3 regions of the Cobetia sp. UIB-001 genome follow, and region 2 is predicted to be linked to each of the others. Evidence: predicted binding sites of a transcription regulator. Region 2 holds the regulator's gene; each other region holds the start of a gene.

Region 1 (6,090 bases), 240 kb from region 2:
GACCGGAACGCAGGCCATTGACGTGGGTGCCGCCCAGCGGCGTGGGAATCAGGTTGACGTAGGGTTCCTGCACCAGCTCACCGCCTTCCGGCAGCCACTGGATCGCCCAGTCGACCCCGTGCTCCTCGTCCTCGAAATGGCCGACAAAGGGCGATTCCGGCAGGCGTTCGAAGCCATCGGTGGCGCCGAGCAGGTAATCGCGCAGGCCATCCTCGTAGTGCCAGGTCGTCTCGCTGCCATCGGTCTCGATGAGCACGACCTTGAGGCCCGGACACAGCACGGCCTTGGCACGCAGCAGGTGGCGCAGGCGCGGCATCGCCAGGCGCGGGCTGTCGAAGTAGCTCTCGTCCGGCCAGAAGCGCACCAGGGTGCCGGTATTGCGCTTGCCGACGGTGCCGATCTGGGTCAGCTCCTCGGCCTTCTCGCCATTCTCGAAGGCGATGCGCTGACGCAGGCCATCGCGGCACACTTCCACTTCCAGACGCGTCGACAGCGCATTGACCACCGAGACGCCCACGCCGTGCAGGCCGCCGGAGAAGCGATAGCTGTCCTGGGAGAACTTGCCCCCCGCGTGCAGCTTGGTGAGGATCAGCTCGATGCCGGTCACGCCATGCTCGGGGTGGATGTCGGTGGGCATGCCACGACCGTCATCGCCGACCTCGATACCGCCATTCTCGAGCAGGCGCACGCGGATTTCCTTCGCATGCCCCGCCAGCGCCTCATCGACGGAGTTGTCGATGACTTCCTGCGCCAGATGGTTGGGCCGAGAAGTGTCGGTATACATGCCGGGCCGCTTGCGGACCGGTTCGAGGCCGGAGAGGACCTCAATGGAACTGGCGCTGTACTGACTCATCGCAGCCTTGTGTCCTTGGTGTTGACGTCCGCCGTCCGACTCGCCATTTCACGTGCGCGAGACGGACAACGGATTCCTGAAAAATGAGAGACCGGCGCCTGGCGTTCAGCATCAAACGCCCTGCCAAGTCGTGCCAATCCATGTCGTGCCAAGAGGTGCCGTGCCCAGCCAGGTCGTGGTGCGTCGTAGCAGAAAGCACTACGCGCATGACCTGCTAGTCCGGCGCGACATGCATCGCCGCTGCGGTGGCGGGGGCCAGCCGGTGCCCGCCATGCGCCATGATCGCCGGCAGATATTCCGCCAGCTGCGCAAAGCCGTGATCGCCACCCGGCGTGATGATCAAGCGACTTCCCTGATAGAGCCCTGCGGCATCATTGACATCCAATGTCTCATCGGCCGTCGCCAACAGCACCAGGGTGCGCTGCGCCGTGACCGGTTCCGCTTCCAATGCGAGCAGCCCGGGCCCGAAATCCTCGGTGACGGTGAACGTCACGCCGGTATAGGGGTTGGCATGCACCGAGCCGAGCCATTCGTTGACCAGTCGCGCGGGACGCACGGCCGGATTGATCAGCACGCTGCGCGGCCCTTGACGCCAGACGCTCTGTGAGGGGCCAGTCGGCCCCTCGAGGCGTGCGGCCTCACGCGCGACCAGCCAGGTGGCCAGAAAGCCGCCCATGGAACTGCCGATCACCATGATGGCGTCATCACAGGCAGGGTCTGCGGGGTCCAGCGCCAGGCGCTCACACAACGTGAGATAGGCCGCGTTGACCGCCGCCTGACCCGCGCCGGGCTCCGGGGGGATGTCAGGCATCACGCACGGCAGGCCGAACTGCTCTGCCGCGCGCTGCATCAAGCGTGCCTTGGGCGAACAACTGGCCGAATTGAAGCCGTGCAAGTACAGCAGACCCTTGACGGGCGCGGTGGCGTGCATCGCTGCCGTATCTGACGGAAAGGGGGAATTGGCCATCAGCACTCCCGACAACACGCCAGACCGCGAAACCTCCCCTCCCACGCCTCAAGATGGCTAGGCATCTCTCGAGCGTTCATACGCTGGAAGCAGGGTTTTCGACGGTCCGCGTCGTGCTGTCTAGTGTAAACGATTGATTCGCTTATAGGATAGCGAGAATACTGTACAAATCAACAGAGAGCGACGACTGCCGCCGCCGCTCGTCTTGCATGGCATATCAGCATGCCCTCACTCACTCACTCTCACTCTCACTCACATCCGCCGTGGGCTCAGCGCGGGTCCTGATCCTGGGCTGCCCACACCGCTTCGATCAGCGCACGGCTGGAGGCATCCAGCGTCTCGAAGCCTTCACCGGTGGTCATGGTCGCTTCGGTGGCGGTGGCGATCTGCTTGCCCAGCTCCACGCCCCACTGATCGAACGGGTTGATATCCCAGATGGTGGCCTGAACGAAGACCTTCTGCTCGTAGAGCGCAATCAACGCACCCAGCGTTTCCGGTGTCAGCGTTTCCAGCAGCAGCGTGGTCGACGGCTGATTGCCACGGTAGCGCTTGTGGTTCGGCTGCGCCTCATCACCGGGGATGGCGTCATCGCCCAGCATCAGTACACGTGACTGGGCGAAGCAGTTGGCCAGCGTCAGGCGGTGCTGTGCCTTGAGGTGGGCGCGCGTCTCGGCGTCCTCTACGTGATCATAACGGCACATCGGCGCGATGAAGTCACACTCGACCGCCTGGGTGCCCTGATGCAGCAGCTGATAGAAGGCGTGCTGGGCGTTCGGCCCCAGCTGGCCCCACAGCACCGGACAGGTCGAGTAGTCGATCATCTCGCCATCGTTGGTCACCGACTTGCCGTTGGATTCCATCTCCAGCTGCTCGAGGTAGCTTGCGAAGTATTCCAGGCGACCGTCGTAGGGCAGGATGGAGTGGGCGCGGATATCGAGGAAGTTGTTGTTCCAGATCCCGGCCAGCGCCAGCAGCACCGGCAGGTTGTCTTCCAGCGGCGCGGTGCGGAAGTGCTCATCCAGCTCATGCGCCCCGGCCAGCAGACGGCGGAAGTTGTCCATGCCGACATTGAGCGCGATGGGCAGACCGATGGTGCCCCACAGCGAATAGCGGCCGCCGACCCAATCCCAGAACAGCAGCTGATGTTCCGGCGCGATGCCCCACTCGGTCATCTTCTCCGGCTTGGCGGAAGCGCCGATGAAGTGCTGACGGTTGATCAGCGCTTCCAGGCGCCCTTCCGGGTCGAGGCGTGATTTCAGCCAGTCGCGCGCGGTGCGGGCATTGGACAGCGTATCGATGGTCGAGAATGACTTGGAGGACAGGATGAACAGCGTGGTTTCCGGGCTGAAGGATTCCAGATAATCCGCCAGCTGGGAGCCATCCATGGTCGAGGCGAAGTGAACGCCGATCTCGTGGATGTCCTTGGGACGGCAATCGCTCAGGGCGCTGGAGACCATCAACGGGCCCAGGTCCGAGCCACCGACACCGAGGTTGACCACGTCGGTGATCGGCTTGCCGGTGGCGCCGCGCCACTGGCCGCTGTGGAAGGTGTCGACCATCTCGGCCAGGTGCTCGAGGCTCTCGTGGATGGCCGGCACGATATCCTCGCCGTCCACCTCGAGGCTGGCGGAGCGCGGCAGACGCAGCGCGGCGTGCAGCGCCGGGCGATCTTCGGAGCGATTGACATGCTCGCCGGCCAGCAGGCGCTTGATGCCCTGCTCGACGCCGGTTTCGCGCGCCAGATCCAGCAGCAGCTCCAGGGTCTCGCCCTTGAGGCGCTGCTTGGAGAGATCCAGACGCAGTCCCGCGGCAGAGCGCGTGAAGGTCGCCACTCGGTCACGCCCTTGCGCCGCATCCTCGGCGAACAGGTCCTTCAGATGCACATCGGCCATCTGCTCTTGATGATGGCGCGCGAGAGCCTGCCAGGCCTGGGTATTACGACGCGCAGAACGTGCCGCTGATTGAGTGGACATGGCCACCTCTCTCCTTGAAGTGTAATGACCGGCCCTGCATGGCCCGGCCTGAAATCGATTGATGGAGGCATCACCCGCCAGCCGTGACGGGTGCGTCACGGGCGCCGAATGCGTAGAATGGCGGGCCCGACGGGGCGCTCTGCCCGGCCGGTCCTCGGCCACAGGCATGTCGCCCTGGCCCACTGCCCGATGAAGCCTTGATCCATGAGTGATGCATCTTACCGTGACGCGATATTTACGACACCCCTTGACCGTGTCGCCAGCTTCTCCTTCGACGAGCAGGTCGTCAGCTGCTTTCCGGACATGCTGCGCCGCTCGGTGCCGGGTTACGGTCAGATCATCGCCATGCTGGGCCTGATGGCCCGCGCCCACCTGCGCCCCGGCGCGCGGGTCTATGATCTGGGCTGCTCACTGGGCGCTGCCAGCATGGCGCTGGCCCGCGAGATGGCCGCCGAGGATATCGAGATCGAAGCCGTCGATCTGTCCAGACCGATGGTCGAGCGCGCCAGCCGCGAACTCGCCGAGGCCTTCCCCGACCATCGCATCAACGTCACCGAAGCCGACATTCGCACCCTCGACTATCAGCCGGCCGGCATGATCGTGGTCAATCTGACGCTGCAGTTCCTGCCGCCGGAAGACCGCGATGCCGTGATCGACAAGCTGTTCGCGGCGCTGGAACCCGGCGGCGTGCTGATCCTGTCCGAGAAGATCATCAGCGATGATCCGGTCGAGAATGCCTGGCTGATCGAACGGTATCATGACTTCAAGCGCGCAAACGGCTACTCCGATCTGGAAATCTCCCAGAAACGTGAGGCCCTCGAGGACGTGATGAAGCCCGACAGCCTGAACACGCATCACGAGCGCCTGGCGCGCGCCGGCTTCCAGCGCAGCCACACCTGGCTGCAATACCTGAATTTCGCATCGATGGTCGCCTTCAAAGCCGCCGAATGACCGCTACGCCTGCACGGACCCGACCCAGCGCATGAGCATTTCCCCGTATGACCGCGACCTTTACCGCGCCTTCACCGAGCTTGCCTGTGAGCCAGGCGCCGTCGGCGACGGCTTCGCCCGCTGGCTGGGCGCCCTGCCCGAGCAACTGGCCAATGGCCTGGACCGCAAGCGTCACGCCGACCTCAAGGCCTGGCATGGCGCGCTGGAAAAGCTGCCCGCCTTGCCCGACGCGCGCGATGTACAGCTGGATGCCGACCGGGTCGGTGCACGCTTTCCCACTGGCCTGACTAGCGGCCAGCTGCGCCAGAGCGAGAACCTGCTGCGTGCGATGATGCCGTGGCGCAAGGGCCCCTATCAGCTCGACGAGATCCATATCGACACCGAATGGCGCTCCGACTGGAAGTGGCAGCGTCTCGCGCCGCATCTGTCGGACCTCACCCATCGCCGTGTGCTGGATGTCGGCGGCGGCAATGGTTACCACGGCTGGCGCATGGTCGGTGCAGGCGCGGCCTTCACGCTGGTGATCGACCCTTCGCCGCGCTTCTACTGCCAGTTCCATGCCGTGCGCCACTTCATCGGCGCGGCCCACCCCCAGGGCCGCAACCTGCACTTCCTGCCGGTGGGCATCGAGGATGTGCCAGCGAAGATGGGCGCCTTCGATACCGTGTTCTCGATGGGCGTGCTCTATCACCGCCCCTCGCCGATGGACCACCTCTTCCAGCTGCGCGACACCCTGCATCCCGGCGGCGAACTGGTGCTGGAAACCTTGGTGGTGGAAGGTGACGTGACGACGGTGCTGATGCCCGGCGAGCGTTACGCCGCGATGCCCAACGTCTACTTCCTGCCCTCCTCGCAGGCGCTGGCTCACTGGTGCGAGCGCGCCGGCTTCAAGGACGTGCGCATCGTCGATGAAGCCGTGACCACCCTGGACGAGCAGCGTGCCACCGACTGGATGACCTACCACTCGCTGAGCGACTTCCTCGATCCCGATGACCCGAGCCTGACCCGCGAAGGCCACCCGGCGCCGCGGCGTGCGGTGCTGATCGCCACTCGCGCCTGAACGCGCGTTCGAGACATGAACTTCTCGTCGCGCCAGGGCCGGCGGCGGCAGAGATACAACAACGGCGATGCTCCATGAGCATCGCCGTTTTCTTTTCGCATATCAGACACTTCCTCTCGCCCCAGACACTGCCTCGCGCCTCAGACAATTCCCAGACGCTGCGCCTGCCGGTACAGGTTGCCGCGATCGACCTTGAGTCTGCGCGCCGCCTCCGCCCAGTTGCGATCACTCGCCTGCCAGACCCGCGAGATGTGCTCGCGCTGAAATGCCTCGGTGGCATCGCGCA
Region 2 (6,090 bases):
CCTGATTATTGCGCGCTACCGGACTCAGAGGCCGACCGTGCGTCAGACGCGTCAGACGCCTCGACAGCGCCTAGCGTGCCCGAGGGCATGGCAGCCTGCCGTGATGCCTGACTGGCCGCCATCGATTCGAGCCGCGCGTGGGTGCGCCGCCAGCGCGCCAGCCCCACCAGGCCATCCAGCGTCGGGCGAGCTCGCGCATAGCGTAGCCGCGCCTGGCGCTTGCCACGGTGGCGCTGCTCATCGTCATCGAGGCTGTCGAGCACTTCGCGCGCGGCGGCCGGGTCATTGCAGACCAGCGCCATGTCACAGCCGGCGTCCAGCGCCAGGCGTGCACGCTCTGCCGGGCCACCTTCCGCGACGGCCGCCGCCATGCCGAGATCATCGGAGAAGATGGCGCCCTTGAAGCCGAACTCTTCGCGCAGCAGACCCAACCAGCTGGGCGAGAAGCCCGCGGGACGAGCATCGAAATCCGGATAGATCACATGCGCCGGCATCACGCCGCCCAGACGCTCGGCGAGGGCCGCGAAGGGCTTGAGGTCATGCTCGCGCAGCTCGCGGAACGGCCGCGGATCGACCACGCGTTCCAGATGGGTATCTGCCGAGATGCCACCATGCCCCGGGTAATGCTTGCCGACGGCGGACATGCCCGCCTCCTGCAGCCCGTCGATGAAGGCGCCGCCCACCGCGATGACGTCTTCCGGCGTGGCGCCGAAGCTGCGATCGCCAATGATGGTCGAGCCCGCCACATCGATATCCAGTACCGGCGCAAAGGTGATATCACAGCCGATGGCTGCCATTTCCATGCCCAGCAGCCAGCCGGCATCGCGTGCCAGTCCCAGGCCTGCGGCCTGGGCGTCTTCGCCGCAACCCTCACAGTCACGGCCGAGGCAGCACTGTGCCAGGCTGCGCATCGATGGCAGGCGTGTCACACCCTCGCGCAGACGCTGGACGCGCCCGCCTTCCTGATCGATGGCGATCAACAGGTGCGGATTGACGCTGCGAATCTCGCGGCTCAGCTCCAACACCTGCTCGGGAGAGGCGCAATTGCGCGCAAACAGGATGACGCCCCCGACGGCAGGGCGTGCCAGCAGTTCACGTTCGTCGCGGGCGAGGGTCAGCCCCGCAACATCGACCATTACGGAGCCCAGTGGCTGTGTCATGTCATCCTTCCTGTCCATGGCCTGCGGCAGTGATGTCCCGTGAAGAGAGGAATCACGACCGCCAGGACTTCATGTCTTTTACGGGGCTCGGCAGCCTGGAAGAAACGTGATGAATCAGGCTGCCAGCGCGAGGAAAGGCGCAATTCTAGCCGACTGAACCCCTATCGAACAGTCGCGGCCAGCTGCGCCCCGGCAAGGGACTGTTACCTAGATTCCGGTGACAGCTCATGGAGGGTATCAGACTCGGGCACCAGCGCCTTCAGGCATGCAGCAGCACCGGGGTGCCGGGCACAGCCTCGGCAAAGAGTCGCAGCAGGTCGTCATCACGCATGCGAATGCAGCCGTGGGACGCCGCTACCCCCATGGGCTCCGTACTGGGCGTGCCATGAAAATAGATGTAGCGACGCAGGCTATCGACCCGCTCGCCGCGGGCATTGCGACCACGATTGACACCGGGCTCGCGGCCGCTGAGCCACAGAATGCGCGTCAGGATCCAGTCTCGCTCAGGATGCTCCGCGGCAAGCTCGGGCGTGAACACCTCGCCCGTGAAGCGCCGTCCGCGATAGACGGCGCCACGCGGATTGCCCGCCCCGATGGCGGCACGAATCACATGCCAGCCGGTTGGCGTGCAACCGCTGCCGTCGAGCTCGCCGATACCGTTGAGGCCGCTGGAGATCGCGCAGGCATGCACCAGCGCGTCAGGGTCAGCCGCGGGGGGCGGCGCATCACGACTGCCACTCGGCGCGTCACTACGTATCTCAAGGCTTTGGCGCGAGAGGTCCACCGCTACCCAGCAGGCCATCAGCTGGCCGCCTGGGTGACCGCCTCACCATCCCCGAGCGAGGCAGGCAACGGCGCTGCCATCGCCGCGACCACCACCGGACGCATGTGCTGGATCAGCTCGCGCACCGTGGTGTGATGGCCGTACTCGGCCTCCTCGATATCGCGCAGCGCATCCAGGCCCGAGAAGGTGAAGATCACGCTGCCGAGCATGAAGTGCAGACGCCAGAAGCGCTCGTTGTCCGGCAGATCAGGCGTCGCCAGCTTCAGAAGCTCGGCGAAGCGACTGAAGACCGTGCCGTAATGCTCGCGGATATAGCGCCGCATGTGGCCCTGACCCTGGGTATAGGCAAGCCCGAGCAGGCGCATGAAGGTACGCAGGCTGTTGCGCTCGGCCGGCACCTCCAGCACGGTACGCGCCATCACCTCCAGCAGGACCTCCAGCGGCACCTGACGCCCGGCGTATTGCTGCTCGACGCTGTCGAGTGCCGCGTGGAAACGCTCACTGAAAGGGTCGAGATAGCGCGCGAAGACCGCCTGGATCAGCGATTTCTTGGAGCCGAAGTGGTAGTTCACCGCCGCCAGATTGACCTTGGCCTTGCTGGTGATGTTGCGCAGTGAGGTCTCGGCGAAGCCGCGCTCGGCGAACAGCACCTCGGCAGTATCGAGGATGCGGGTAACGGTATCGGTCTGGGCCATGGGCGGAACCCTTGTCAGGTAGAAAAGGACTGGAGTCGTAGGTCACGGTGCAAGCCCCGCGCGGCGACTCTCTCATGAGGTGGTGCAGGTTCACCGCAAGGCGCGTTCGATCATGGCACCCGTGAGCACCGCCATCGGCGAACATTCGTTTGAAACACTTTGATTCTAGCGCGCCATGCCATGACTGACAATTCTCTCGCGTTTCAAACGCCAGAGGTTTAGCCAAGCCTGATATTCCCTCAACGCTGACCGTGCCGATTCAAGGGCTCGCCTAGCTCGGTGACTGACCACCCCGCCAGAGCCAGGCCGGGTTCACTTCCAGACATTCACCACCAGACATTCACCTCCAGGCATTCACTTCCAGACATTCCCATCAAGAAAGAATGCCTCGGATATCGGCACGAAAAGTCGCCAGACAGCGATATCTCGGCGACTACCTGCCCTTTGAGGCCACCACGCAAGCCACGATGCCTTGCATGACCGCCATGACTGGATACAATGACAGTTGTATGGATGCACACCCCGTGCCGTCAGCTCAAGATGCCGCCCAGGCCAAAGGCAATGCCATGACCCAGCCGCTTACTCCGCGCCAGCAGGATGTCTTCGACTTCATCATCAAGACCATCAAGTCCTCTGGCTACCCGCCGACGCGGGCCGAAATCGCCCAGGCGCTGGGCTTCCGCTCACCGAATGCTGCCGAGGAGCATCTGCGTGCCCTCAAGCGCAAGGGCGCCATCGAGATGGTGCCGGGCACCTCTCGCGGCATTCGCGTGCCGTCGCTGGCTGACGTCGACGACAGCGCCAACGATGGTCTGCCGGTGATCGGGGAAGTGGCCGCCGGCAGTCCGATTCTTGCCAGCGAGCATATCGACCGTCACTGCCCGCTGCCGAGCGACTACTTCTCGCCGGCTGCCGACTACCTGTTGCGCGTGCGCGGCGTGTCGATGAAGGACGTGGGAATTCTGGAAGGCGACCTGCTGGCCGTGCACCGCACCAGCAGCGTGCGTGACGGACAGATCGTGGTGGCACGTCTGGGGGATGAAGTTACCGTCAAGCGCTTCCGCCGTGACGGGCACTACGTGTGGCTGGAAGCCGAGAACGAGGACTTCTCGCCGATCAAGGTCGACCTGCGCACGGACAGCCTGGAGATCGAAGGTCTCGGGGTGGGCGTCATCCGCGATGGCGGCCTGCACTGAGGCCTTGACCAGCAGCGCTTTGAGCAACGAGCTATGCCCAGCAGCACCTTTCTCGCAGAGCTCTGAGCAACAGAAAAGCCGCACGCATTGCACAAAAAACCCGCCTCGAGGCGGGTTTTTTGTGCGCGAAGCGCGAGCGATGAATCAGTGCACGATGCCTTCTGACTGCTCGTCCTCGTCTTCTTCGCCATCCCAGAGGCGAGTCCGGGTGATGGCGTGGTCGATCATCTCACGCGCGACCTCGAAACGATTGTCACGCAGCAGATCGGCGGCCTCGTCCGAAATGCGAATGCTGAGCAGCGGCTCACCTTCGCTTTCCGCGGCGCGCAGAATCACTTCACCATCTTCCATTTGCACAATTTCAAGTACGGCGGGATCGGACACGTCATTCCTCCTGCACGGCATCTCGCGAGATACCGGCGTCGTTGTAATCGTCAGCGCGACGGCTGGCAAGCCCGGCACCGCGTTGCCATCAGCGACGCAGAAAAAAGTACGACCACAGCCAGAGCCATGGTCGTACCGGAGAATGCAGGGCTTGCCACAATGCGATCAGTCTAGCACCCGTGAAGGCGAAACGTCACCCGATTGCCATGCGCCAGTCATCACCAGCGTGCAGCACCAGATCAACGCCTTGACCTACCACTCGACACTCGACTCACGCAGCTGCGGCAGCAGCGCCTTGAATGCCGTGATGGCGGCGCTGAGACGCTCGGCCAGCGAGGCGCTCGAGGCTGCCGCGATGATCAGACCATCACCCCGCGAACGCGATTCCTCGCGGCGCGCGACGCCGCCCTCTTCATGCAGGCGGGTCACATCCGCGACCAGCTCAGACAACCAGCTATCGGAACGCTCCAGCAGGCTGCGCAGCTGCTCGACCTCGGCGATGGGCGTCGGCGGCGACGCCAGGCGCTCGCGCCAGCTACCCTCTGGCCAGCGCGCCGTCACGGCACATTCTTCCAGCAATGACGCCAGCGCCAGCTCCAGCAGGGCGAGCGCGCCCTCTTCACCGGCCATGCGACGCGCCACGGCATGCTCATCGTCGCCAGAGGCTGCTGACTGGGCCAGCAGCAACTCGGCCTGATACAGCAGCTGATTGGTACGGGCACGCTGACTCATCAGCTCTTGGCTCCCTTGCGCTTGTCCTCGACGACCCAGCGGCCGTTGTCGTAGGTCGCCTTCCAACCGGTCGCCTTGCCTTCCTCATCGGTCATGACGTACTGAGCCTTGACCTTGCGCGAGAAGCGAATCTGCGCCGGACGTCCATCCGGGTCCTGATCCGGGGCCTCGAGAATGAAGTGATACTTCTCCGGCAGCTCGTCGGCATGCGCCTTGAGCTCCTTGACCAGCGGCGGACGCGTCTCGCGATTCTTGGGGAACTGACTGGCCGCCAGGAACAGGCCACTGGCGCCATCGCGCAGCACGTAGTGGTCCTCGACCTTGACGCAGGCAAGTTCCGGCATCGGAATCGGGTCCATCTTCGGCGGCGCCACCTCACCGGACTTGAGCAGCTTGCGGGTGTTCTTGCAATTCTCGTTGGTACAGCCGAAGTACTTGCCGAAACGCCCGGTCTTGAGCTGCATGTCGGAGCCGCACTTGTCGCACTCGATCACCGGGCCATCGTAACCCTTGATGCGGAACTGACCTTCCTCGACCTCATGACCGACACAGTCCGGGCTATTGCCGCAGACGTGCAGCTTGCGCTGCTCATCGATCAGGTAGCTGTCCATCGCGGTGGCGCAGATCGGGCAGCGACGCTTGGCGCGCAGCGCATCCGTCTCGGCATCTTCACCGGCATCGGCCGCCACGGCTTCATCGCCCGGCAGCAGATCGATGGTGGTCTTGCAGCGCTCCTTGGGCGGCAGGTTGTAGCCGGAACAGCCCAGGAAGACCCCGGTCGAGGCGGTACGAATCTGCATCTCACGCCCACAGGTCGGGCAGGCGATGTCCGTCGGCACCGGCTGGTTGGGACGCATGCCCTCTTCGGACTGGGCGTGGTCCAGCTCGGCCTTGAACTCGGCGTAGAAGGTGTCCAGCAGCTCGCGCCAGTTGCGCCCGCCGTTGGCCACCTCATCGAGATAGTCTTCCATGCGCGCCGTGAAGCCGAAGTCCATCAGGTCCTTGAAGGACTCGCTGAGGCGATCGGTGACGATATCGCCCAGCTTCTCGGCATAGAAGCGACGGTTTTCCAGCGCCACGTAGCCACGGTCCTGGATGGTGGAGATGATGGCGGCATAGGTGGACGGACGACCGATACC
Region 3 (6,090 bases), 1.8 Mb from region 2:
GATCACCATGACCTCTTCCGGGGGCAGGTAGCCCAGGTCCTTCACCGGTACCAGCGGCGGGAAGTCTTCCAGATAGCCGAGACCGCGGGCGACGCGCACCATGCGCTCCATCGAGCGACCCAGCAGTGTGATGCGGCGGCCATTGCGTGCGGCGGCGCGCCCCAGCGCCAGGATGCGGGCCAGGTTGCTGGCAAAGCAGGTCACGACGACGCGTCCGCGACAGCCGGCCAGCGTCTTCTCCAGTGCGCGTGCCACCTCGCCCTCACTGCGCGAATGACCCGCCAGCGGCGCATTGGTGGAGTCGCCGACGACCAGGTCGACCGGCGCCAATGCCTGATAGCGCTCCGGATCGGTGGGCTCGCCGATCAACGGCTCCGGGTCCAGCTTCCAGTCGCCGGTATGCATCACGCGATATTCCGGCGTGACGATCAACAACGAGCAGCTTTCCGGAATGGAGTGGGTCAGCGGCAACAATCGCAGCGCGAAGGGGCCGGATTCGAAGCCTTCATCCACCTCGATGATCTGCAGGCTGGAGGTTTCCAGCTCGCGCTCGGCAAACTTGGCGCGTAGCAGGCCGGCCGCCAAGGGCGTGGCGATGATCGGGCAGCGCCATTTCGGCCACAGCCAGGCGACCGCGCCGATGTGGTCTTCGTGGCCATGGGTGATCACCAGCATCTGCGGGCTGATGCCCAGGCTTGCCAGAGACTCGATATCCGGCACCTGCAGCGGACCTTCCGGCAGGTCCTGGCGAATCATCATGCCGCAATCCACGGCAATCCAGTGATCCTGATAACCATACAGCGTCAGATTCATGCCGATCTCGCCGCAGCCACCCAGCGGTAGCAGGTGCAGCGGCGGACGTTGTCTCTGACGGACTTGAACGCGGGGTTTCAACATGGATGTCATGCCATCTATAAAATGTGGCTCAACTATACGGGAATCCCGCGAAGCGCCACAAATGGCGCTGTTGTCCGGTCGCGTCGATTCGAGGGCGGCCCGGCCGTCAGCGTGACGCCTTGAGGTGGGCCGGCGTGATGGCCGCTGATCGCAATGTCGTATTGACCATATGGACAGAATCGGGGCGCAGCACTGTTTCAGGCCGCGTGATCAGCTACAATAGCCCACCTTTGCCGAGGGGCTGCTTACGGGCGGTGTCATGATTCCTCGCGCAGGCCGGCGCTTCGCCGGCTGAACATCATTCCCGCTATCACAATGGTTGAACTTACGATGTCTCACGCCTATCGCCTGGTGGTGTCCTGCCCTGATCAGGTCGGAATTGTTGCCCGAGTTTCCACTTTCATCGCCGAGCAGGGCGGGTGGATCACCGAAGCCAATCAGCATTCTGATCTTGGCGCCGGTCGTTTCTTCATGCGCTATGAGATCAACCCCGAAACCATCGGCCTGAGTGCCGCTGAGCTCGGCAAGCGCTTCGCCCCGATCGGTGAAGAGTTCGGCATGCAGTGGCGCGTGCATGACACCGCTGCCAAGAAGCGTGTCGTGCTGATGGTCTCCAAGGACTCCCATTGCCTGGTGGACCTGCTGCATCGCTGGCAGTCCGGTGATCTGGATTGCGAGATTCCCTGCGTCATTTCCAACCACGATGACATGCGTTCGCTGGTGGAATGGCACGGCATTCCGTTCCATCACGTGCCGGTCGACAAGAATGACAAGGCGCCGGCCTTTGCCGAAGTCGAGCGTCTGGTGGAAGAATCCCGGGCCGATTGCATCGTGTTGGCGCGCTACATGCAGATCATTCCGCCGAGTCTGTGTGAGCGCTATGCCGGTCGCCTGATCAACATCCACCACAGCTTCCTGCCTTCCTTCGTGGGCGCCAAGCCGTATCACCAGGCCTTCGGGCGTGGGGTCAAGCTGATCGGGGCGACCTGCCATTACGTGACCGAAGAGCTGGATGCCGGCCCGATCATCGAGCAGGACATCCATCGCGTCACTCACTGCCATACCGCCGAGGAACTGGTGCGCATCGGTCGTGATGTCGAGCAGAAGGTCCTGGCGCGCGGCCTGCGTTGGCACCTGCAGGATCGCGTGCTGATCCACGGCAACAAGACCATCGTCTTTGCCTGAGCCACGCTTGCTCAGCGCATGAGTCTGTCATCGACCTGAGGTCGTGACGAAGAAGCCGGTACCTGTTTCAGGTGCCGGCTTTTTTGTTTGCGGGATGGGGTGGGCGCCTGGCACGAGCTAGAACAATCCCAGCTGCTGGGCGTCCTCGCGGGCCTTGAGGCGCACGCCGACGCCCAGCAGGCGGACAGGGCGATGGCCGCGTTGCCAGGCTTGCTCCATCAGCAGGGCGAAGCTGTTGGCGCTCGGCAGCGTGGTGGTCGAGGCGGGGAGCAGGCTTTCCAGCGTGGTGCTCTCGAAGTTGCTGAAGCGGATCTTGACGAACTGCTTGGCCAGCACCGGCTGGTCATGACGGGCATGGCGGCTGGTCAGGCGTTCGAGCAGGGCGGGCAGGCGCTCGAGACAGGCCGGCAGATCAGGCAGGTCGTGATCGAAGGTGTGCTCGACACTGATCGACTTGCGCTCGCGCTCGACACGCACCGGTCGCTCATCGATGCCGTGCGCCAGTTCGTGCAGGCGGGTGCCGAACTTGCCGAAGTGCTCGGCCAGTGTCGTCAGTGGCGTGGTGCGCATGTCCTCACAGGTGGTGATGCCCAGGCGGGTCAGACGCGCCAGCGTCGCCGGACCGACCCCATGCAGCTTGCCGACGGGCAGCTGGCGGATGAAGGCGTCGCTGGTCTCGGGGGTGATCACCGTCAGGCCGTCGGGCTTTTCCCAGTCACTGGCGATCTTGGCCAGAAACTTGTTGGCGGCCACGCCAAGGGAAAGCGTGATGCCGGTGCGCTTGAGCGCCTCTTCCTTCAACCAGCGCGCCATCCAGGTGGCGCTGCCCTGAAAGTCAGTCACGGCGCTGACATCCAGATAGGCTTCATCCAGCGAGAGGGGCTCCACCAGGGGCGTCAGCTCATGGAAGAGTGACTGGATCTCGGCGGAAACGGCGCGGTAGCGCTCGAAGTCCGGTGGCACCAGAATCAGCTGAGGGCACAGGCGCAGCGCGCGGGCAGTCGACATCGCCGAGCGTACGCCGAAGGCACGCGCGGGATAGTTGCAGGTGGCGATGACACCGCGTTGCTCGGTGCGGCCGCCGATGGCGATGGGCACCTCGCGCCACTCGGGATGGCGGAGCATCTCGACGGCGGCATAGAAGCAGTCGCAGTCGGCGTGGAGGATCTTGCGCATGCGCGCATCATGCTAAAAGACTGGATGGCTGTCCAGTGGTGGTACCCATCCATTGCGCCTGAGCCGGCTGCGCAACGACAACGCCCGACAGTGAGGGAGTCCTCTCTGTCGGGCGTTGGCATGTCTGGCATCTCGCTTGGGTGCGAGACAGTCGTTCAGCGGATTACAGCGTCATCGCGGCCACCCAGCCGAACACGATCAGCGGGATGTTGTAGTGGATGAAGGTCGGCACCACGCTGTCCCAGATGTGGTCGTGCTGCTGATCGACATTCAGGCCGGCCGTCGGGCCGAGGGTCGAGTCAGAGGCCGGTGAGCCAGCATCCCCCAGCGCGGCGGCGGTGCCGATCAGCGCGACGGTAGCCAGCGGCGAGAAGCCGAATTGCAGCGCCAGCGGTACGTAGATGGCGGCAATGATCGGAATGGTCGAGAAGCTGGAGCCGATGCCGAGGGTGATGAACAGACCGACCATCAGCATGACCAGCGCGGCCAGCGGCTTGTTGTCACCGATGATGTGGAAGGAGGCGTCGACCAGGGTCTGGATGTCGCCGGTGGCCTTCATCACGGAAGCGAAACCTGCCGCCGAGATCATGATGAAGCCTATCAGCGCCATCATGCGCATGCCGGAGGTGAAGAGGTCATCCGCTTCGTTCCACTTGAACAGACCACCCAGCGAGAGGATGGCGAAGCCGACCAGACCGCCGAGAATCATCGAGCCGGAATACAGCTGAATGCCAAGGGCGGCGATGATGGCGACGCCTGCCATGATCAGGCCGCTCTTGGACGGCGTGTGCATGGGCGTGTGGTGCGGTACGTTGCTGGACTTGATCTCGCGGTTCGCGTAGTCACGCGGCTTGCGGTAGGAGACGAACAGCGCCGTCAGCAGGCCGAGGAACATGCCGCCGACCGGAATCGCCATCGCCATCGGCACCATGCCGCGGGTCACGTCGAGACCGAGCGACTGGCCGGCCTCATTGATGTTGGCCAGCAGGATGTCGTTGAGGAAGATGGAGCCGAAACCGACCGGCAGCAGCATGTAGGGCGCAGTCAGGCCGAAGGTCAGTGCACAGGCCACGGCGCGACGATCCAGGCGCAGGCGGTTCATGGCGACCAGCAGCGGCGGAATCAGGATCGGGATGAAGGCGATGTGGACCGGAATCAGGTTCTGGGAGGAAATCGCGACCAGGGTCACGCTGCCCAGCAGGCCGTACTTGATGGCCGTCTGGCGGCGCGGCGTGCTTTCGCCATTGAGCAGGCCGATCAGGCGTGCGGCGAGCAGGTCCGGCAAACCGGAGCGAGACAGGGCGACGGCGAAGGCACCGAGGGTGGCGTAGGCCAGCGCGACCTTGGCGCCGCCGCCGACACCGTCATTGAAGGCGCCGAGCGTGTCGGTCAGAGACAGGCCACTGAACAGACCGCCGACCAGGGCGCCGGCGACCAGCGCGAAGACGACCGAGACGCGAGCCAACGACAGGCCGACCATGACCAGGACGGCCAGAATTACCGCATTCATGCGAGTACCTCTATGTGGGGTTGTGCCAGCTTTGGGAGTGTTGCGGACAGAGCGGGCGAACTGTGGGTGCGTGGCCACCCGATCCCGGGGCAATGCCTCGCATGACGTGTACATTCGTGACGAATGCCTTGCTGTCGCAGTGTTCCTGCGGCTTCCTCCTGAATGCCGTCAAAAACGGCGCATTATCTTACCAGAAGGGCAACGCAAGCTGAATGGCCGATGAACGTGGGCGCTGCCAAATGGCACAAGTTGGCGTGCCATGACGGCTTTTTGTAGAATGCCACGCTGCCCGGCGGCTGCAGTCGCAGGCGTTATTCAACAGGAGTGCGCATGCTGGAGCTGGAAAATGCCCGCGTCATCGGCATGGGAAATGATCGGCGTGTCTATCAGGACCCGCACGACCCCCATCGCTGCATCAAGGTCCCGCGTTACCCTGACAAGGGCAGCCGCCAGAATGAACGCGAGCAACGCTATTTCGAGGGCCTGGTCAGACGTGGCATGCGCGACTGGTCCTATGTGCCTGCCTACCACGGCAGTGTCGCCACCGCCGAGGGGCTCGGGCTGGTCTTCGACCTGATTCTCGACAGTGACGGCTCCACGTCACGCCGACTGCGCGAGGTGCATCTCGAGACCCCCGAGCGCCTGAGCGCCGAGGTGCTGGTGAGCGAGCTGGCCAATCTCTATCGCTATCTCGAGAAACGCTGGTTGATTCCGTCTGATCTCAATGATCGCAATATCGTGGTCCAGTTCAGCGACGACCAGCCGCCCAGATTGTGGCTGATCGACGGTATCTCGAATCCTGACTTCATTCCGCTGGCGACCAGTGTCGCCTGGCTGGCACGGCGCAAGGTCGCGCGTCGTTATCGACACTTCCTCAAGAAACTGGTCAAGGGCGGTCAGCTCTCGCCAGAGGATTATCAGGCGCTCGAAGCCCGCCTGTGGGGGTGAATGCCTCTGATGGTGATGGCTCTCGTGACTGGTGGCTCTCGAGAGTGACTGCCCCTGATGGCAATCGCCTTTGATGAACATCGTCTTTGATGAACATCGCCAGGGGCAGTCGTGTTGTGTATCAGTGCATCAGTGTTCCAGGGTCTCGAAGTAGCTGGTCATCGCATGGGTGATCTGGCGCAAGTCCTGCGGCGAGGTGATATAGGCCGGCATGGTATAGAGCCAGCGACCGAAGGGACGTAACCAGACACCCAGTTCACGGGCATGGGCCTGAGCACCTGCCAGACTGCTGGCATCGTGCACTTCTATCACCGCCGTGGCACCCAATACGCGTATATCGCGAATGGCGGGGTGGGAGAAATTCAGCAGGGTAT

What was found. The regulator LexA, encoded in region 2, represses DNA repair genes until DNA is damaged. The targets are predictions, from matches to a motif close to TACTGTNTANNTANACAGTA.
Region 1: HA399_RS05280 (YqiA/YcfP family alpha/beta fold hydrolase) is a predicted target of LexA. The motif match lies at 1,980-1,999, and genes of this name have one in related genera.
Region 3: dinB (DNA polymerase IV) is a predicted target of LexA. The motif match lies at 3,277-3,296, and genes of this name have one in related genera.

Annotation. Positions count from the first base shown of each region.
Region 1 covers NZ_CP058244.1:1,243,676-1,249,765, reverse strand. Annotated here, with positions in the region: gene parE (DNA topoisomerase IV subunit B) at 1-853, opposite strand, end outside; gene HA399_RS05280 (YqiA/YcfP family alpha/beta fold hydrolase) at 1,068-1,820, opposite strand; gene pgi (glucose-6-phosphate isomerase) at 2,090-3,793, opposite strand; gene cmoA (carboxy-S-adenosyl-L-methionine synthase CmoA) at 3,998-4,744, shown strand; gene cmoB (tRNA 5-methoxyuridine(34)/uridine 5-oxyacetic acid(34) synthase CmoB) at 4,776-5,804, shown strand; gene norR (nitric oxide reductase transcriptional regulator NorR) at 5,945-6,090, opposite strand, start outside.
Region 2 covers NZ_CP058244.1:1,000,294-1,006,383, reverse strand. Annotated here, with positions in the region: gene nagZ (beta-N-acetylhexosaminidase) at 6-1,160, opposite strand; gene HA399_RS04275 (L,D-transpeptidase family protein) at 1,420-1,962, opposite strand; gene HA399_RS04270 (TetR/AcrR family transcriptional regulator) at 1,962-2,639, opposite strand; gene lexA (transcriptional repressor LexA) at 3,206-3,835, shown strand; gene HA399_RS04260 (hypothetical protein) at 3,980-4,219, opposite strand; gene HA399_RS04255 (DUF6586 family protein) at 4,472-4,951, opposite strand; gene topA (type I DNA topoisomerase) at 4,951-6,090, opposite strand, start outside.
Region 3 covers NZ_CP058244.1:2,813,699-2,819,788, reverse strand. Annotated here, with positions in the region: gene HA399_RS11725 (ribonuclease J) at 1-813, opposite strand, end outside; gene purU (formyltetrahydrofolate deformylase) at 1,228-2,082, shown strand; gene dinB (DNA polymerase IV) at 2,200-3,258, opposite strand; gene HA399_RS11710 (Na+/H+ antiporter family protein) at 3,422-4,768, opposite strand; gene HA399_RS11705 (YrbL family protein) at 5,099-5,716, shown strand; gene bioA (adenosylmethionine--8-amino-7-oxononanoate transaminase) at 5,846-6,090, opposite strand, start outside.